Regions from separate parts of the Luteibacter sp. 9135 genome, predicted to be linked through region 1. Evidence: predicted binding sites of a transcription regulator. Region 1 holds the regulator's gene; each other region holds the start of a gene.
What was found. The regulator FliA, encoded in region 1, starts transcription of late flagellar genes. The targets are predictions, from matches to a motif close to TAAAGTTTNNCNNNCNNNGGCCGATAA.
Positions count from the first base shown of each region.

Region 2: a site for FliA is predicted at 2,441-2,467, ahead of FA89_RS13655 (methyl-accepting chemotaxis protein). Genes of this name have one in related genera too.
Region 3: a site for FliA is predicted at 1,532-1,558, ahead of FA89_RS10140 (chemotaxis protein CheW). Genes of this name have one in related genera too.

Region 1 is NZ_JQNB01000001.1:50,809-56,774, forward strand. Features, by position in the region: gene FA89_RS00200 (chemotaxis protein CheA) at 1-949, opposite strand, end outside; gene FA89_RS00205 (protein phosphatase CheZ) at 957-1,598, opposite strand; gene cheY (chemotaxis response regulator CheY) at 1,609-2,010, opposite strand; gene FA89_RS00215 (RNA polymerase sigma factor FliA) at 2,067-2,798, opposite strand; gene FA89_RS00220 (P-loop NTPase) at 2,795-3,670, opposite strand; gene flhF (flagellar biosynthesis protein FlhF) at 3,740-5,122, opposite strand; gene flhA (flagellar biosynthesis protein FlhA) at 5,150-5,966, opposite strand, start outside.
Region 2 is NZ_JQNB01000001.1:3,201,834-3,207,799, reverse strand. Features, by position in the region: gene FA89_RS13665 (TonB-dependent receptor) at 1-1,022, opposite strand, end outside; gene FA89_RS13660 (sialidase family protein) at 1,184-2,335, opposite strand; gene FA89_RS13655 (methyl-accepting chemotaxis protein) at 2,498-4,054, shown strand; gene FA89_RS13650 (S53 family peptidase) at 4,340-5,966, shown strand, end outside.
Region 3 is NZ_JQNB01000001.1:2,346,826-2,352,791, reverse strand. Features, by position in the region: gene FA89_RS10145 (methyl-accepting chemotaxis protein) at 1-881, opposite strand, end outside; gene FA89_RS10140 (chemotaxis protein CheW) at 966-1,481, opposite strand; gene FA89_RS10135 (chemotaxis protein CheA) at 1,828-3,804, opposite strand; gene FA89_RS10130 (response regulator) at 3,854-4,216, opposite strand; gene FA89_RS10125 (STAS domain-containing protein) at 4,227-4,544, opposite strand; gene FA89_RS10120 (glucokinase) at 4,803-5,840, shown strand; gene FA89_RS10115 (beta-N-acetylhexosaminidase) at 5,837-5,966, shown strand, end outside.

The DNA.
Region 1 (5,966 bases):
GCACCAGCACCAGTTCGCCGGCCGCGTCGACCAGGCTGTCCAGCCGGTGGGTGTCCACACGCACGGTGGTGTCGGCGGTGGAAGAAGCGCGCTTCTCCGCGCTGGCGGCCGGGGCCGGGGCCGACGCGACGGGCGACGGTGCAGCGGGCGCCGCAGCGACCGGTACCGCAACGGCGACGGGAGCCGCCGGCGGCACGATCGCCCCCGGGGCGGCCGCACCGTGCAGGGAATCCAGCAGCGCCTCGAATTCGTCGTCGCTGATGGCGTCGTTGTTCGCCACGGGCGCCGGTGCCACGGCGACGACCGGGGCGGGCGGCGGCGGAGCGGACGCACCCTCGGCGCCGGGCGCACCGGTGCCGTAGAGCGAGTCGAGCAGGGCTTCGAATTCGTCGTCGTTGATCGTGCCCGACGGTGCCGCCGGTGCGCGATCGGTACGGGCGGCATCGAGCATTGCCTCGAATTCGTCCTCGATCGGGTCGTAGGTCTTTTGTGCGGCGGGGGCCGTCGGCGTCGACGCGGCCGCCGAGATCGGCACGGCAAGCGCCACCGGCGGCGCGGACACGGCGCGACCGGGGATCAGCAGGCGATCGAGCAGCGAACGCGGCGCGGGCTCGATCGGCACGCCGCCGTCGGCGGCACGCATCATGTCGTTGAGCAGGTCGAGCGATTCGAGCAGCGCGTCCATATAGGCGGCGTGCAGCACGATCACCCCGTTGCGGGCCTCGTTGAGCAGATCCTCGCCGCGATGACACAGCTCGACCATCGCATTGAGGCCAAGGAAGCCCGCCCCGCCTTTCACCGTATGGAAGGCACGGAACACCGCGTTAAGCAGCTCCACGTCGTGCGGGGAGGCTTCGAGATCCACGAGCTGTTCGCCCAGGCTCTCGAGCAGTTCGCGCGCTTCGATCAGGAAGACATTGAGCAGCTCGTTGTCCAGCTCCACGCTCATAGGGTACTCAGAAACCGAATTCGCTGAGGAGCCGGTCCACTTCGTCCTGGCTGACCTTCTCGGCAGCCGGCGCATTGCCGCCCGCGAGCGAACCGGTGAGACGGACCAGCTCGACGAGCGAGGATTCGACCTTGGCCATGAAGGCCTCGACCTGGGCCACGCGCTGACCGGAAAGATCCTGCCATGACTGTGCCTCGACCATCTCGCCCAGCCCGATGTCGCAGCTTTGCGCGAAGTCGCCGACACGCACGGCCAGTGCCGTGGCGTTGGCACCGAACGCCGGATCGGCGTGATCCAGCACCAGGATCTCATCGGCCTGCTTGGCCAGGGCCTGCGCCTGGGGACGCAGCTTCTCGCTGAAGTCCAGCGTGCGATGGGCGGCCGTGGAACTCATTTCGAGAACGTCGCGCAGATGCTTGCGCGCGTCGCTCATGTTGCCCGGCACGCCATCGGTGGAGATGTCGGAAGCCAGGCGACGCGCGGATTCGTGCAGGTCGCGCGCCAGGTGGCCCAGCGCCAGGAACAGGTGCTGCTCGCGGCTGCGGATCAGGTCGTCCAGGGCTTTCTCGAACGCTGCCGAGTCATCGGCGCCGAGCAGTTCACGCAACTGGGGGGCCACGTCCTGGCCGGGGGAAAGCATCGTGTTCATCGTCATTCCCTCAGCCCGCTGCCGCGGCAAGTCGTTCGAATATCTTGTCGAGCTTTTCCTTCAGCGTCACCGCCGTGAAGGGCTTGACCACGTAACCGTTCACACCGCTCTGCGCGGCGGCGATGATCTGGTCGCGGTTGTTTTCCGCGGTGACCATCAGCACCGGCATGGACTTCAACGCTGCATCCGCGCGAATGGCGCGAAGCAGGTCGATGCCCGTCATGTTGGGCATGTTCCAGTCGGTGACGACCAGGTCGATGGGCTGCGCGCGCAGCAGCGCGAGCGCCGCGTTGCCGTCTTCAGCCTCCTGGATGAGCGTGTTGGTGAAACCCAACTCGACCAGGAGGTTCCTGACGATGCGCCGCATGGTGGAAAAGTCGTCCACCACGAGGATCTTCATGTTCTTGTCCAAAACTGCTCTCCGCCTCGTACGCTTTTTTCTTTACCGGCGACGGCAACGCGATGCCGTCACTGCTTGTCTTTCCAACCTGACATGCGTGCGCGGAGGCGAATCAGGGCCTGGCCATGGATCTGGCACACCCGCGACTCGCTCACACCCAGCACCGCACCGATTTCCTTCAGGTTGAGCTCTTCATCGTAGTACAGGGACATGACCAGCTTTTCGCGTTCCGGCAAGCCGTCGATCGAATGGGCCAGCGCATCGCGCAGTCCGTTCTTCTCGAAGTTGCCTTCCGGACCCGCGGCGTCCGGGTCCGCCACGTCGATCGCCGCGCCTTCGTCGCCTTCCGGCGCCGTGAGGCTGAGCAACCGCGCGCTCGCCGCGTCGGCCAGGATCTGGTTGTACTCCATGGCGTCGATGCCCAGCCGCTTCATCACTTCCGCGTCTTCGGCGTCGCCACCCGTCTCGTTCTCGATCTGCCTCGTCACCTCCGCCACCTCGCGCAGCTTCCGATGGACGGAGCGCGGGGTCCAGTCCGTCTTGCGCAGTTCGTCCAGCATGGCGCCACGAATGCGGATTCCCGCATAGGTCTCGAAGCTGGCCGCGCGAGTCGGCGAGTAATTCCTTGCGGCCTCCAGCAGTCCGATCATCCCGGCCTGCATCAGGTCGTTCGCATCCACGCTCGGCGGCAGGCGACCCATCAGGTGATAGGCGATCCGGCGCACCAGCGGTGCATGCGTCCTGACCAGCTGGTCGGCCGAAACCTTTGTTACTTCAAGGTATTCGCTTGCAACACTCACAGTGGCAGCCCTCCCCCCATGTGGTTCCGTTCGGCGAAAAAGCCGATGCGGCCCTGCACCCGGGGTTCGGGTTCACCCCATGTATCGACCGACCGGGCAAGATTCTTGAATCCCACGGCCGAACGGCTGCTCGGCCAAGCGTCGACCACGGCCGACTGGCGGCGGATGGCCTGTCGCAGGTACTCGTCGTGCGGCACCATGCCCATGAAATCCAGGGACACGTCCAGGAAACGATTGGTCACGCGGGCCAGCTTCTCGAACAGCTGGCGGCCTTCCTGGGCGTGGCGGACCATGTTGGCCACGATGCGGAAGCGGTTGACGTCGAATTCGCGGCTCATCACCTTGATCAGCGCGTAGGCGTCGGTCAGTGAGGCCGGCTCGTCGCAAACCACCACCACCACCTCATCCGACGCGGCGGCGAACATCGACACGCTGTCGGAGATGCCGGCCGCGGTGTCGACGATCAGGTATTCCGGGGCCACGGGGTATTCGTCGAATGCGCGGATCACCGCGGCGTGCTCGATGTTCGGCAGCTGCGCCATGCGGCGCGCGCCCGAGGTGGCGGGAATCACCTTCAACCCGTGGTTGGCATGGAGGATCAGGTCCTCGATGCGGCACTCGCCCTCGAGCATGTGGCCCAGATGGCGCGTGGGCTGCAGGCCGAGGAGCACGTCGATGTTGGCCATGGCCAGGTCCGCGTCCAGCAGGACCACGTCGCGCCCGCCCATGGACAGCGCCATGCCCAGGTTGACCGCCACCGTGGTCTTGCCCACGCCGCCCTTGCCGCCCGCGATCGCGATGCTGCGGGTGGGGCGACGGTCGGCAAGCCAGTTGAGTCCGGCGGCCTGGGTGGAATCGACGTGTGTGCTCATGAAGGAATTCACTGCCGTGAAAGGGTGTGCGGATGCGGATGCCGTAGTCACGTTACTTCAGTTCCGGGGTCAGGCGAGGGCGGGCGTGGCGGCGAAGCCGAAACGGTCGGCGAGAATCGCGTCGTCCGGTTCGTCGTTGCGCTGCCTGACCAGTTGGGCCGCGAGGCAGACGAGCTTGCGCGCGTCCGCCGAGGCGATGTCTTCCGGCACGCGCTGGCCGTCGGTGGTGTAGTCCAGCGGCATGCCGTGCCGGATGACGGCCGAGAGGGCGCCACCGATCAGCGGCGCCTCGTCGAGCTTGGTCAGGATCGCGGCCTGCGGGGACAGCGGCGCGTAGGCGCGCACGGCGTTGTCGATCGCCTGCGCCTGCGCGTTCGCCGCGAGCACCAGGCACACGCGCACCTCGGTCATCGCCCGCAGCGTTTCGAACTGCTGCTGCAGCTTGGGGTCGTTGCCGGCCAGGCCGGCGGTGTCGATCAGCACCGTGTGCTTGCCGCGCAGCTGCAGCAGTACGTTGCGCAGGCTCTGCGCATCGTGCGCGTTGTAGACGCGCACGCCCAGCAGGCGGCCGTAATGTTCCAGCTGCGCGCCGGCACCGATGCGGTACTGGTCGGCGCTGATCAGGGCGACGTTGGATGCGCCGTGACGCAGCACCGCACGGGCGGCCAGCTTGGCGATGGTGGTGGTCTTGCCCACGCCGGTGGTGCCGACCAGCGCGGTGACCGCGCTACCGGCTGTGTCGGCGTTGCGCCCGCTGGTGCGGATATTGCGCGAGAGGATGCCCAGCGGCAGGTAACGGGCCTGTTCCGGCGTCATGCCAGGCGGCAGTTCGGCGCACAGCGCACGGGCCACGTCGCCGTCGATGCCCAGGCGGGTCATCTCGCGCAGCACGCGGGCACGTAGCGGCTGCTCGCGGTCCATCTGGTTCCAGGCCAGCGTCGACAGCTGCACTTCCAGCATCTCGCGCAGGTTGTTGATCTCGGCGCGTACGCCGTTGACGGCGGCGTCGTTGTTCGCGGCGTGCGGACCGGTGGTGGCGGCGCGCACCACGTCGGCGACGCTGGCGGCCAGCGCAGCGCTGGACTGGCGCTGCGGCGCATTCGGATGCAGGCCCTGCGGCGCCATCGTGGAAACCGGTGCCGGACCGCCGCGCACGACGCGCTCGACGGCAGCGGCGGTGGCCGCCTTGGCCTGGTCGATGCGGGCGGCGAAGTCGTGTTCGCGACGCGCCCGCACCGGGGTTTCCTCGCGTGCCGTCTCGCGCGCCGCCGGCGTTTCGCCACCGAAGCCCGCTTCACGCACCAGCGCTTCGTCGTAGTCCAGCGCGGCGATGATCTCGATGCCGTCGTCGAGGCGACGCGTCGACAGGATCACGGCGTCCGGACCCTGCTCGTCGCGCACCTGGCGCATGGCCTGGCGCATGTCGGGAGCTACGAAGCGTTTGATTTTCATGCGTTCGATCCTGTGTCCGTCCAAGTCTTACCTGCCGAGGGCCGTCACCAGCTTGACGCGCCGGTTGTCCGGGACCTCGTTGTAGGCAAGTACATGCAGGTTTTGGGCCACATGACGGGTAAAGCGTGAAAGCCATGGACGCAAGGCCGGGGAAACGAGCAATACCGCCGGTTCGCCCGCCGCTTCCTGCCGACGCGCGGCATCGGCCACGCTCTGCTGCAGGCGATCGGCCAGGCCCGGCTCCACGGCGGCGCCGGTGGGGCCACCACCCTGCAGGGACTGCAGCAGGATCTGCTCCAGTTCCGGCGCCAAAGTAATGACGGGAACCTCGGAACCCAGGCCGGCGATTTCCTGCACGATCTGACGGCCCAGGGTGACGCGCACGGCTGCGGCAAGTACGCCGGGATCCTGGCTCTGGCCGGCATGCTCGGCCAGCGATTCCACGATGCCGCGGAAGTTGCGGATGGGCACGCGCTCGGCCAGCAGGTTCTGCAGCACCTTGACCACCGCGCCCAGCGACAGGCGCTTGGGCACCAGGTCTTCCACCAGCTTGGGCGTCTGCTGGGCCAGGCGGTCGAGCAGCTGCTGCACGTCCTGGTGGCCGATCAGTTCGTGGGCGTGGTTCTGCAAGATGTGCGACAGATGCGTGGCGATAACGGTGGCCGGATCGACCACGGTGTAGCCCAGCGTCTGCGCGTGTTCGCGCATGCCCGGCTCGATCCATACCGCGTCCAGGCCGAACGCCGGGTCGCGGGTGGCGATGCCGTTGATGGTGCCGTGCACGCGGCCCGGATCGATCGCCAGCATGCGCTCGGTGTGGATCTCGGCCTCGCCCATCGGCACA
Region 2 (5,966 bases), 3.2 Mb from region 1:
CGCGACTTCTCGAACGAATTGCTGGCTTCCTCGTTGGCCACGGTCTGCGTGTCGCGGCGTTCCACCTCGGCCGCAGCGAAGACGTAGAGCTTGTCCTTGATCAACGGTCCGCCGGCATACACGGATGCCGTGCTGTCCACGTTGCGGTTGTCACGGTTGTACGCATACAGGTTGCCGGCCTTGGCCGATTGCGGCACGCCGCTGGCGTAATAGTTGTTGGCGCCCTTGGCACGGGCGAACTGCGGCTCCCAGAGGAACTGCACCCCGTAATGCCAGGTGTCGGTACCGCGCTTGCCCACCGCGTTGATCACGCCGCCGTCGGAGCGACCGTACTGCGCGCTGTAGCCGCCGGTGTACACCTCTTCCTGGTCGATCGCGCCATACGGCAGCGTGATACCGCCGAGGGCCTGCAGCGGGTCCGTCGTGTTGAAGCCGTTGATGTAGTACGCGTTGGCGTTGGCGGACGACCCGCCGAAGCTCACCAGCGACTTGCCGGTGTCACTGGTGAACCCGCCGCTGTTGGGGACCACGCCGGGGGCCAGCTGGGCGATCTGTTCGGCGGTGCGGCCCAGGGGCAGCTTGGCCAGCTGCTGGGCGTCGATCACGGTACGCGAATCGACGCTGGCGACATCGATCGGGGGTGTCGCGTTGGCGGACACCTGCACGCCGTCGAGCGTGGCGGCCTGCGCTGTCCCGGCGGAAAACGAGACCTCGCTCGCGTTGCCGACGCGCACGGCCACGTTGTCGCGCGTGTCCAGCACCTTGCCGTCTCGCAACAGCGTCACCTTGTAGGTGCCGATCGGCAGGGCCGGCGACTTGTACCGCCCACTCGCATCCACCGGCAGGTCGCGACTCACGCCGCTCTGGTTTTCCACGCGTACCGTCGTACCGGCCGCGACGGGCACGTCGCCGAACAGGCTGCCCGTGGTCGACTGCGCGAAGGCGACCGGCATGCCGGCGGCGGCGAGAGCGAGGCACAGCGCGTGCAGCGGAAGGCGACGCGAGAAACGCGATGTCGGCATGGGAAGGCCCCTGTAGCGGCATGACCGTGCGCACGGGACCCTCCCGTGGACGAGATGCAAGTGAATGGGATTGCCGGCGCCGTGAAGGCCGACGCCTCACCTTCTAACATCGCGTAAACGTTTACACAACGGTTACATGCGCGTTACGTAAAAGTCGCAAGTTATTGCGCCTGCTTGGTTTTCGGGGGGCGTTGTTCGGCGTGGACATTTATGCCGGAGCACGCATCGGGCGTGAACCGCGTGGGGTCGATCACGACGTGGCGCATGTGCGATCGCTCCCACGTGTAAAGCACATGCACGCGGCCATCCGCCGACTGGATGATCGCGGGGTATGAGTATTCCTTGCCGGGGTGGTCCTCCAGCGTGAGGACGCGCTTCCAGTGGTGCCCGTCGGCACTCAGGGCGACAGCGAGGGTTCCTCGACCGTCCCACCAGTCCTTGCCCGGCAGCGTGGGGTTGTAGACCAGCAGGTAGCGCCCGTCGGCCAGGGCCACCGCGTCGATCCCCGCGTTGGGATTGTCGATGTCGAGCAGGCGCAGCGGCGACCACTGTCGACCACCGTCATGCGAGCGGGTGTCGAACAAGCGCCCCTGCTTCGTGCGGCCGATCGCCTGCAACGTACCGTCGCCATGTACCAGCAGACTGGGCTGGATCGCGTCGATGCCTGCGGAGGCCACGTCGGGCTCGCGCTGCCAGGTGCGGCCTTCGTCGTCGGAACGTTCCATATGGATATGCCAGTCGCCCTGCTCCGTGCTGGACGGACTGACGATAGCGCCATCGGCCAGTTGCACCGGCTTGTCCTTGATCGGTCCCAGGATGCCCGGCGGCAGCGCGCGGGCGGCCGACCAGTGCGCGCCGTCGTCGCGCGAGGTCATCACCATGCCCCACCAGTGCTGCGGGTCGGGGCCCACCTTGTAGAACAGCAGCAGGCTACCCGCGCGCGACCGGAACAGCACCGGGTTCCAGGTGGGCAGCCGCGATCCGTCCGCCTGGACGCCGGTGGCGACCTCCCGCGGCGGTGTCCATCCCTTCGCGTCGCGTCGTGCGAGCCAGATGCCCACGCTGGGATCGCGCTCCTGCTTGCCACCGAACCACGCCGCCACCAGCCCGTGCGGGGTATCGACGAGGGTGCCGGCGTGGCTGGCGGCCGTCGGCGAGGGATCGGCGACGAAGTCGCGACTCACCATGGCGTGGCACGGGTCGCCCGGCTCGGCCACCACCGTGGGGGTCACCAGTGCCAGGCCCAGGCACGCGGCGGCAGCGAAGGCGGCGTAGCTACGGACCACGGGGCGGCGCGGTAGCGAATCGAACATGGCATGACCTTTCAGGAGCGCCGGGCGATCACTCACCTTATCCTCACCAAACACGCTCATATATGAACAGAAGTTTCTGAAAGCTCAATTTTGCCAAATTTTTACTCCAGTTCGGCTCGTCGTGGCCGCTGACGAGGAAGCACCGACTACCGATGAGCAAAAATGGCAACGTTAAGCGTCAAGGCACAATTGGCGATCCTCGCGGGTGGACTCGCCCTGGCGATGGTGGCGACCTGCGCGTCCGGGCTTTACGCCCTCTCGGCGACGGGCGAGGCACTGCGCACCGTCTACGAGGACCGCACGGTCTGCATCCAGCAGCTGTCGATCGTGAGCGATCGCCTGCGCGACGAGGCGGCCCAGCTGTCACGGGCCGCACTGGACCCCTCGCGGTTCCCGGCCCGCGATGCGGTGGCTGCCAGCCTTTCGCATCGCGGCACGCTGGAGGCGCAGTGGAAAACCTACGCGGCCACGTACTGGACGCCTGACGAACGGAAACTGGCCGAAGCCTTCCACACCTCGTACGAGACGCTGGAGAACCAGGGCTTCGCCGCGACCCGCAAGGCCCTGGAGGCCGGCGACACCGCCGGTGCCGACAAACTGCTGCACGGCTCGGTCGATGTACTGCTGCCGCGCGCCCTTTCGCACCTGGACGACCTGCGCAAGTTGCAGATCGACGTGGCCTCCAGCGAATACCAGGGCTCGCGCGAGCGCTACGCGTTGTTGTGGCGCACCCTGCTCGGCATCGCCGCGGGTGGCCTGCTGATCGGCACGGGCGTGGGCGTCTGGACGGGGCGTCGTCTTTATCGCGCCCTGGGCGGCGAGCCGGTCTACGCCGCGGAAGTGGTGCGCCGCATCGCCGATGGCGACCTCACCGTGCGCGTGGACCTGAAGGCGGACGATTCGTCGAGCCTGCTGCATTCCATCGCCACCATGCGCGACCACCTGTGCGGCATCGTTACAGGCATCAAGGAGTCCAGCCACTCCATCGCCATTGCCGCGGAACAGATCTCGCAGGGCAATTCGGACCTTTCCCAGCGCACCGAGGAACAGGCCGCGTCGCTGGAGGAAACCGCGGCAAGCATGGAGCAGCTGACCGCCGCCGTGCGCGAGAACACCGATAACGCCATGCTGGGTACGACCCTCGCCGGCACCGCCTCGGCGACGGCCAAGCGCGGTGGCGAGGCCGTGGCCCGCGTGGTCGACACGATGACGGGCATATCGACCAGCTCCGCCCGCGTCGGTGACATCGTCGGCGTCATCGATTCGCTCGCCTTCCAGACCAACATCCTGTCGCTGAACGCCGCCGTGGAAGCGGCCCGTGCCGGCGAGCATGGCCGTGGCTTCGCCGTGGTGGCCAGCGAGGTGCGTTCGCTGGCACAGCGCAGCGCTACTGCCGCGAAGGAGATCCGCGGCCTGATCGACGCGTCGATGGAGCGGGTCGCCGAGGGTTCGTCCATGGTCGCCGAGGCGGGATCGACGATCGAGGGCGTGGTCGCCGCGGTGTACCAGGTGTCCGGCGTGATGACCGGCATCTCCGCGGCGTCGCAGGAGCAGGCCTCGGGTATCGAGCAGGTCAATCGCGCGGTGACGCAGATGGACCAGGTGACCCAGCAGAATGCCGCGCTGGTCGAGCAATGCACGGCCGCCTCGCGATCCATGGCCGAACAGGCACAGTTGCTGCGCAACGCGGTGGACGTGTTCCGCCTCGAAGCGGCCTGATCCGAGCCTCAGGTTATTGCGATCCTGGTGCACAACGACGCCCGGATCGCAATAACTTGCTTCATTGTATCTTTCACGCATGAGAAAGCGCATAGACGTATAGACGTCTGTGCGTCTTTTGCGATCCAGCGCACTTTTCAATCGCGTTACAAGGGAATACGCTCGGCTCATTCCCGGGCAACCATTTGCCTCGGGAAGACGCGGCCGGTCCGCGTCGGCGAAAGCGGTGCCGAAGCTTTCGCGCACGGCAAACAGGGGAACCACAAAAATCGAGGGAGACGATCCATGACGTATCGCAAGTCATTGCTGTGCGCGGCAGTCCTGTGCGCGCTTTCAGCACCCGCCGCCGTATTCTCGCAAACCGCCGCTTCCGCCGTGGCCGATATCGACACCACGGAGGCACCACGGATCACGCAGACGGTGGATGCCCGTCAACGTGTAGCCATCGCCGGAAGCCATATTCCGCTGGTGGACGCCGTGGCCGCGACCTCGGTCGCGACCGACGACCTGCCGATGAACCACCTGCAACTCGTGCTCAAGCGCAGCGCGAAACGCGAAGCCGCACTGAAGAAAGTGATCGCCGAACAGAACGATCCTTCCTCGCCCCGCTTCGGTCGCTGGCTGACGCCGGAAGCCTTCGGCAAGAGTTTCGGCGTCACCGATGCCGATCTCGCCGCCGCCGTGTCCTATCTCACGGCCCAGGGCTTCACCGTCAACGGTGTCTATCCCAGCCACATGCAGATCGACTTCTCGGGTTCCTCCGGGCAGGTGCGCAACGCCTTCGGCGTGCAGGAAAAATACTATGCGGTGGACGCGAAGCAGCACCTGGCCAACGCCGGCGACGTGACGATTCCCAAGGCCTTGAGCGACGTCGTGGCCGGTGTGGCCGGCCTGACCGACCTGCGTCCCCAGGCGCAGCACACGCCCTTCGTGCATGCCGCGCGCGATCCGTCCGGCACCGGCTTCATCCGCAAGCCCGCCACGGGTCCTTCCGCCGATGTGGCGACGGCCAAGGCCAGCCCGCAGCTGTTTCCCTACAGCGACAAGATCCGGCTGCTCACCCCGTACGACATGAGCGTCATGTACGGCACCGCGCCGCTGATCGCCTCCGGCATCACCGGCAAGGGCATCACGGTGGCGGTGGTCGAGGATGCCGACATGCCCAAGGAGGACTGGGACAACTTCGTCAAGGCGTTCGACCTGGCGAAATATGGCGGCACCTATGCCCTGGTCAATCCGCCGGCAGCGGGCCTGTCCAGCACCAACTGCATCGATCCGAACGTGAGCGCCGGGTTCGAAGAGGAGTCCGGTGAAACGCTGCTCGACGCCGAGTGGGTCACCGCCATGGCGCCGGGCGCCACGCTGAAGGTCGCCACCTGCGACGACTCGGGCACGAACAACTTCTTCGGCGGCGTGTACACCGCGGCCAACAACCTCATCAACGGCGCCGACCGACCGGACATCATCAGTGCCAGCTACGGCTTCGACGAACTGGATGTGGACGTCGCCACCAAGATCGCCCTGGACGGCATGTGGCAGCAGGCCGCTGCCGAAGGCATCTCGGTGTTCGTTTCCACCGGCGATTCCGGCGTGAACACGGGCTACAACGGCTCGGCGTTCATCACGCTGGGCATCAGCGCCAATGCGCTGGCAACCTCGCCGTACGTTACCGCGGTGGGCGGCACGGATACGGCCGATGTGCTGGACAAGACCACGGCCACGTATTTCGCGGCCAAGCCGAACAGCGTGCTGGGCAGCGCCTTGTCGTACGTACCCGAGATCCCGTGGAACGAGTCCTGCGGCAACGGCGTGGCCGCCAAGGCCAACGGCTATGCCAGCGCAGTGAAATTTTGCCAGGCACAGTACGCCAAACTGGGCCGCTTCAACACGCCGTTCACGGCGGAAGGCTCCA
Region 3 (5,966 bases), 2.3 Mb from region 1:
TGGGAGAGGTCGTCGTTGCCGCGCGAAATCTGCTGCGCGGCGGTGCTGACCGAACCGGAGCCGTGGCGCACCTCGGTCACGATGGCACTAAGGCGCTCATCCATGGCGCGGAACGCCGACTGCAGCTGACCCAGTTCGTCGTTGCGCGTGACCTGCACGTCGTGGCCCAGCTTGCCTTCGGAAATCTCGTTGGCGATACCCACCGCCTCGTTGAGCGTACGGATGACCGAGCGGATCACCAGCACACCGATCAGCAGGCAGATCGCCAGGCCGATGGCGAGCGAGCCGATGCTCAGGGTGCGGATCAGCGCGTACTGCGAGGATTCGGTGGCGTAGATCTCGGAGGCCTCTTCACGCTTGGCCTCGATCAGCTTGGTCAGCTGCGACTGGCGATCCATCAGCAACGGACGCACCTGCATTTCCAGGACGTCCGAAGCGCCTTCGTCGGCCTGCTTCAGCGCGTCGATCATGTCAGCCTTGGCCTGGTCGTAATCGGACGCGGTGGCTTCCCATTTTTCGTACAGCTTCTTGACGTTGGCCGACATGGGGATCTTCAGGAACTCGGCCTGTGTCTTGTCGTTGTCCGCCTGGTACTTGTCGAACTCGGCCAGCTTCTGCTTCACCTGGTCGGCATTGCTGACCTTGGTACCGGCCTCGCCGAGCACCACGAACGACATCAGCGAATTGGTGGCGATGCGCGCGAGCATCTCCGAGGGTGCAAGTCCTTCCTGGTAGATCTTGCGCATGCCTTCGTTCTGGAAGTGCATGGCGCCCAGGCCCACGGCGGCGCCGCCGAGCAGCATGATCGTGAGCAGGCCGAGCACGCCGTAGAGACGACCGCGAACGGTCAGTGCGGGCTTCTTGAACTTGAACTTCTTCATTACGGTTCCAATCGGCAAGGTGCGGCAAAGGCAAACCGGGCATCGCGTGTCGCGGTAGCCGGGGCCACCGCCGCACGCTCAGGCTCAGGCGACGGCTTTGACATCCGTGGAGGCCAGGGCGGCTTCCAGCATCTGGGCGTCCTGCGGCTGAAGCAGGCGATCCACGTCGAGCAGGAGGACCATGCGCTCCCCGACGGAGGTCAGGCCCTTGAGGTATTCGGTATCGACCGTGGTACCCATGTCGGGCACCGGGCGGATGCTGCCGGGGGCGACTTCCACCACGTCGGAGACGGCGTCGACCACCACCCCGAACTGGCGACCGTTGACCATCACGATGACGGTGACGGTGGTGGCCGTGTAATCCTCGCGATCCAGGCTGAAGCGCAGGCGCAGGTCCAGCACCGGGACGATGGCCCCGCGCAGGTTGAGCACGCCCAGCACGTAGGGCGGTGCCTGCGGGATGCGTGTGACGGCTGTCCAGCCGCGAATCTCGCGGACGGCAAGGATGTCCACCGCGTATTCCTCGTTGCCGAGGTTGACGGTGAGATATTGCGCGGCCTCTTCGGACGCGTCGATGGCGGTATTGGCTGCTTGGTTCATGTCGTTCCCACGGCGGATCGGATCGGCGGTTCGGGACCCCTTCCCTTGGGGTATCGGCTATCCCCAGCGGAGCTTGAGGGCCAATTTCAACGGGATGTGCGCGGATGTGAGCCAGGCAGGCCCGGGCGGGCGGGCATGGGCCGCGCGCGCAGGACGGGCGGGCATCGGAACGGCGCGTATGGGACGGCCGCGTGTAGGAGCGCGCGCGTGCGCGCGACATGTTTTGCGGCCGTGAGCCCGGATCTGGCGCGCCAGCTCAGAGGTGATCGCGAGAGGATGTCGCGCGCGAGCGCGCGCTCCTACCTATGGACATGCACTGCGGGGGGAGTGCCCCGAGGTGCGGGCGTCAGGCGGCCTTGCGGCGGGCCTGGAGGCGCACCAGGCCGGCGACGTCGGCGATCAGGGCGACCGAGCCATCGGCGAGGATGGTGGCGCCGGAGATGCCGCTGACCCGGCGGTAGTTCGCCTCGAGCGACTTGACGACCGCCTGCTGCTGGCCGATCAGCTCGTCGACGAACAGGCCGATGCGGCTGCCCTCGCCTTCCACCACGATGACGATGCCCTCGTCGATGGTGCGGCGCTGGCCTTCGCAGTTGAACACGTCGAACAAGCGGACGATGGGCAGCCACTGGTCGCGGAAGCGGAACAGCTCGCCGCCGCCGACCACACTACGCAGGGCATCGGGCTTGACCTGCACGGACTCCACGATCGACACCAGCGGCACGATATAGGTTTCATCGCCCACCGCCGCCGTCAGGCCGTCGATGATCGCGAGCGTCAGCGGCAGCGTGATGGTGAAGGTGGTGCCCCGGCCCTGCACGCTGCGGATATTGACCGTGCCGCCCAGGTCCATGACGTTGCGGCGTACCACGTCCATGCCCACGCCACGGCCCGACAGGTCGGTGGTCGCGGCGGCGGTGGAGAAGCCCGCTTCGAAGATGAGGTCGGCCACGGCGTCGTCGGACAGATGCTCGCCGGAGCTGATGATGCCGCGCGATACGGCCTTGGCGACGATGGCGTCGCGATTGAGACCGGCGCCGTCGTCCGCCACTTCGACCACGATGGAGCCGCCGCGGTGGAAAGCTTCCATACGCAGCGTGCCGGTGTCGCCCTTGCCCGAGGCCAGGCGCTTGTCCGGCATCTCCAGGCCGTGATCGATCGCGTTGCGTACCAGATGGACCAGCGGATCGCCGATCTTTTCCAGCACGGTCTTGTCGAGTTCGGTGGTTTCGCCGCGCATGTCCAGCACGACTTTCTTGTCGAGTTTCTGCGCGAGGTCGCGGACCAGGCGCGGGAAGCGGTTGAACACCGTGCTGATGGGCAGCATGCGGATGCTCATCACGCTTTCCTGCAACTCGCGGGTGTGCCGACCCAGCTGGGCCAGGCCCTGGCGGAACATTTCCAGCTGCGATTCGTCCACGCCGTCGTTGAACTGGGTGAGCATGGACTGGGTAATGACCAGCTCGCCGACCAGGTTGATCAGGACGTCGATCTTCTCGATGCCGACGCGGACCGAGCTGGATTCGCTGTTGACCGCGGGTTCGCGGACGGCGCGTGGCGCGGCGGCCGCAACCGGCGCGACGGCCTCGACGACGGGCGCGGCCACCGGTGCCGACAGGCGCGGCGTGGCCGTGAGGTCACAATCGCCGTCGACCCAGTCGAACACGCCTTCGACGGCGGCGCGCTTGGCGCCGGCGTCCAGGCTCAGCGTCCAGCCGAGATAGGACGACTCGGCGTTCATGTCGGCCAGCGCGGGAAGCTTGCTGGTGTCACAGGTGACCGTGAGCGGACCCATGGCCTCCAGCTCGCGGAACATGCGTGCCGGATCGTTGCCGGTCTTGAGCAGGTAGTCGAACGGGCGGAACGCGATGTCCCAGCCTTCGATGGCTTCGACCGGTGCGGGGGCCTTGGCCGCCACCGGCGCGACCGGCGCCCCCGAGACCATGGCCGACAACTCGGCCAGGAGCGCCTGGCTTTCCGCCGTGGCGGCCGGCTGGCCGGCCATCGACAGGGACAGCATGTCGCGCACCGTATCGCCCGAGCGCAGCAGCAATTCGACGACGGCCTTTTCCATCGGACGGCGGCCACTGCGGACCTCGTCCATCAGGTTTTCGGCCACGTGCGTAAAGGCCGCGACGTCGGTGAAACCGAACGTGGCCGCACCGCCCTTGATCGAATGGGCGGCACGGAACACGACGTTGATCAGTTCCGGGTCTTCGGCACCCTCGTCCAATGCGAGGAGCGCCTGCTCCATGGCGTCGAGACCGTCGAGGCTCTCTTCATGGAACGCCTTGTGGAATTGCGCCAGATCGACTTTGGACATGGGGAACCCTGGATGACCGGAACGTGTAAGGAAGCGACTTGCGGAAAGATCAGCCGAGAACGCGGCCGACGGTGGCCAGCAGCTGCTCCGGATCGAACGGCTTGACCAGCCAGCCGGTGGCACCGGCCGCCTTGCCTTCCATTTTCTTTTCCGGATTGGACTCGGTGGTGAGCATGAGGATGGGCACGCCGCGGTAGTCCGGGCGGGTGCGGATCTCACGAACCATCGAGATACCGTCCATCACCGGCATGTTCACGTCGGCGAGGATCAGGTCGAACTTATGCACGGCGGCGGAATCGAGCGCCGCCTGGCCGTTGTCGGCCTCTTCGACGTCGTGACCGGCGCCACGCAGGGTGAAGGCGACCATGCTGCGCATGGAAGCCGAATCGTCTACCGCAAGAATCTTAGCCATCGAAGCACCTTCAGTTCACGCCGGCGTGGGCCGGCAGTTCAATCAGACTGTTGAGACCCAGCACGACCACGCCGCGCTGGAGGGGATCGCTGACGCCTGTCCAGGTGACGGTGCGTCCTGCCGCCCGCGCATCGCGGGAAAACGCGGCAAGCAACTGTAGCGCCGCCGTGTCGACCTGGGCCACCGCGCTACCGTCGATACCGACCGGACCGCCGCTGGCGAGCGCCGCCAACAGCGTATCGCGCAGCGCGGGGGCCGCGGCGATGCGCAGGTCGGCATCGAGTGCCAGCGCTGTGCTGGTGGCTTCTTTGGAGGATTTCTTGGCCATCGTCCGTACCATGGGGACCCCGTGGCGCAGATCGCCTGGGGTCGTTCGATGGGCTTATCGGCCCCACGGGGGAAAGCTTTAGGCGATGCGTCACCGGTTATGAAATCCACCGCCGACCATTGTGAAATTCACTCATCTTCACCAGTGAACATGATATTCATTGACAACGTTGTCATGGCGGAAAAAACTCGAACCGTATCGTCGCGCCGCATGACCTTTTTCGTCACGCCGCGATCGCCAGCAATCACGGGGTCAATGATGGGAACCTTCTCCAACCAGCCGGTCGTTACGGACATCGCGTCGGCACGGCGCCCGGTGCTCGCGGCGGATGTCGGCGGCACGCATGCGCGCGTCGCGCTGGTCTATCCCCAGGGGCCGGCACAGGCGGCCGTCCAGCTGCTTTGCCACCGCCGCTACGTCGGCGCCGAATGGCCCAGCCTGGCCGCCATCCTAAAGGATTTCCTGGCGACCCATGCGTACCTGGCCCCGCTGGGGGTGGAGCGCTGCGCCATCGCCATTGCCGGGTATGTGCTGAATGACCAGGTCGCCAACAGCAACCTGCCGTGGCCGGTGGCGCTGGGCGACATTCGCGCCGTGGCGGGCGACGCGCTGGAGGTGGTCAACGACTTCGAGGCGGTGGCCTTCGCCAGCCAGTTCATCGACCCTGCCGAGGCGATCGCCGTGCTCCCGGGCATCCCCGGTGGTACGCGCGGTCCCGTCGTGGTGATGGGACCGGGTACCGGGCTCGGCTCGGCCGTGCTGCTGCCGGGCGACGGGCAGGCCACGGTATTGCCCACGGAGGCGGGCCAGATCGCCTTCGCCCCCGGCGACGAGCGCGAGGCGGCCATCCTGCGCATCCTCTCCCGGACCCGGCCTTACGTATCGGTCGAGTCGCTGCTGTCGGGACCCGGCCTGCTGGCCACCTATCGCGCCCTCGCCGAACTGAACGGGCGGGACGCGTCGCTGGCCACCCCCGGCGAGGTGAGCGCGGCCGGCATGGCCGGCACCGATCCGACCGCCCATGCCGCGCTGGACGTCTTCTGCGCCGTGCTGGGCGGTTTCGTCGGCGACCTGGCCATGCTCTACGGCGCGCACGGTGGCGTATTCCTGGCCGGCGGCATCCTTCCCCAGATCAGCGACTTCGTCCTGGCCAGCCGGTTCCGCGAGCGCTTTTTCAACAAGGGCGTCATGCGACCTTTCCTGGAGCGCGTGCCGGTGTGGCTGGTGGAGCACGGTCACCTTGGCGTGCTGGGCGCGGCCACGATGCGCGCGGGCTCGCGGGTGGGCTCACGATGACCGTCGGCAGCAACGGCCGGAAGCCCGCGGCACGGCACCTTGGCCGCCGCCTGGCCTTGGCCGCCGCGCTGGCCTGCACCGGCGGCCTGGTGCACGCCGACGCGCTGCCGCTCATTCCCCTGCCCG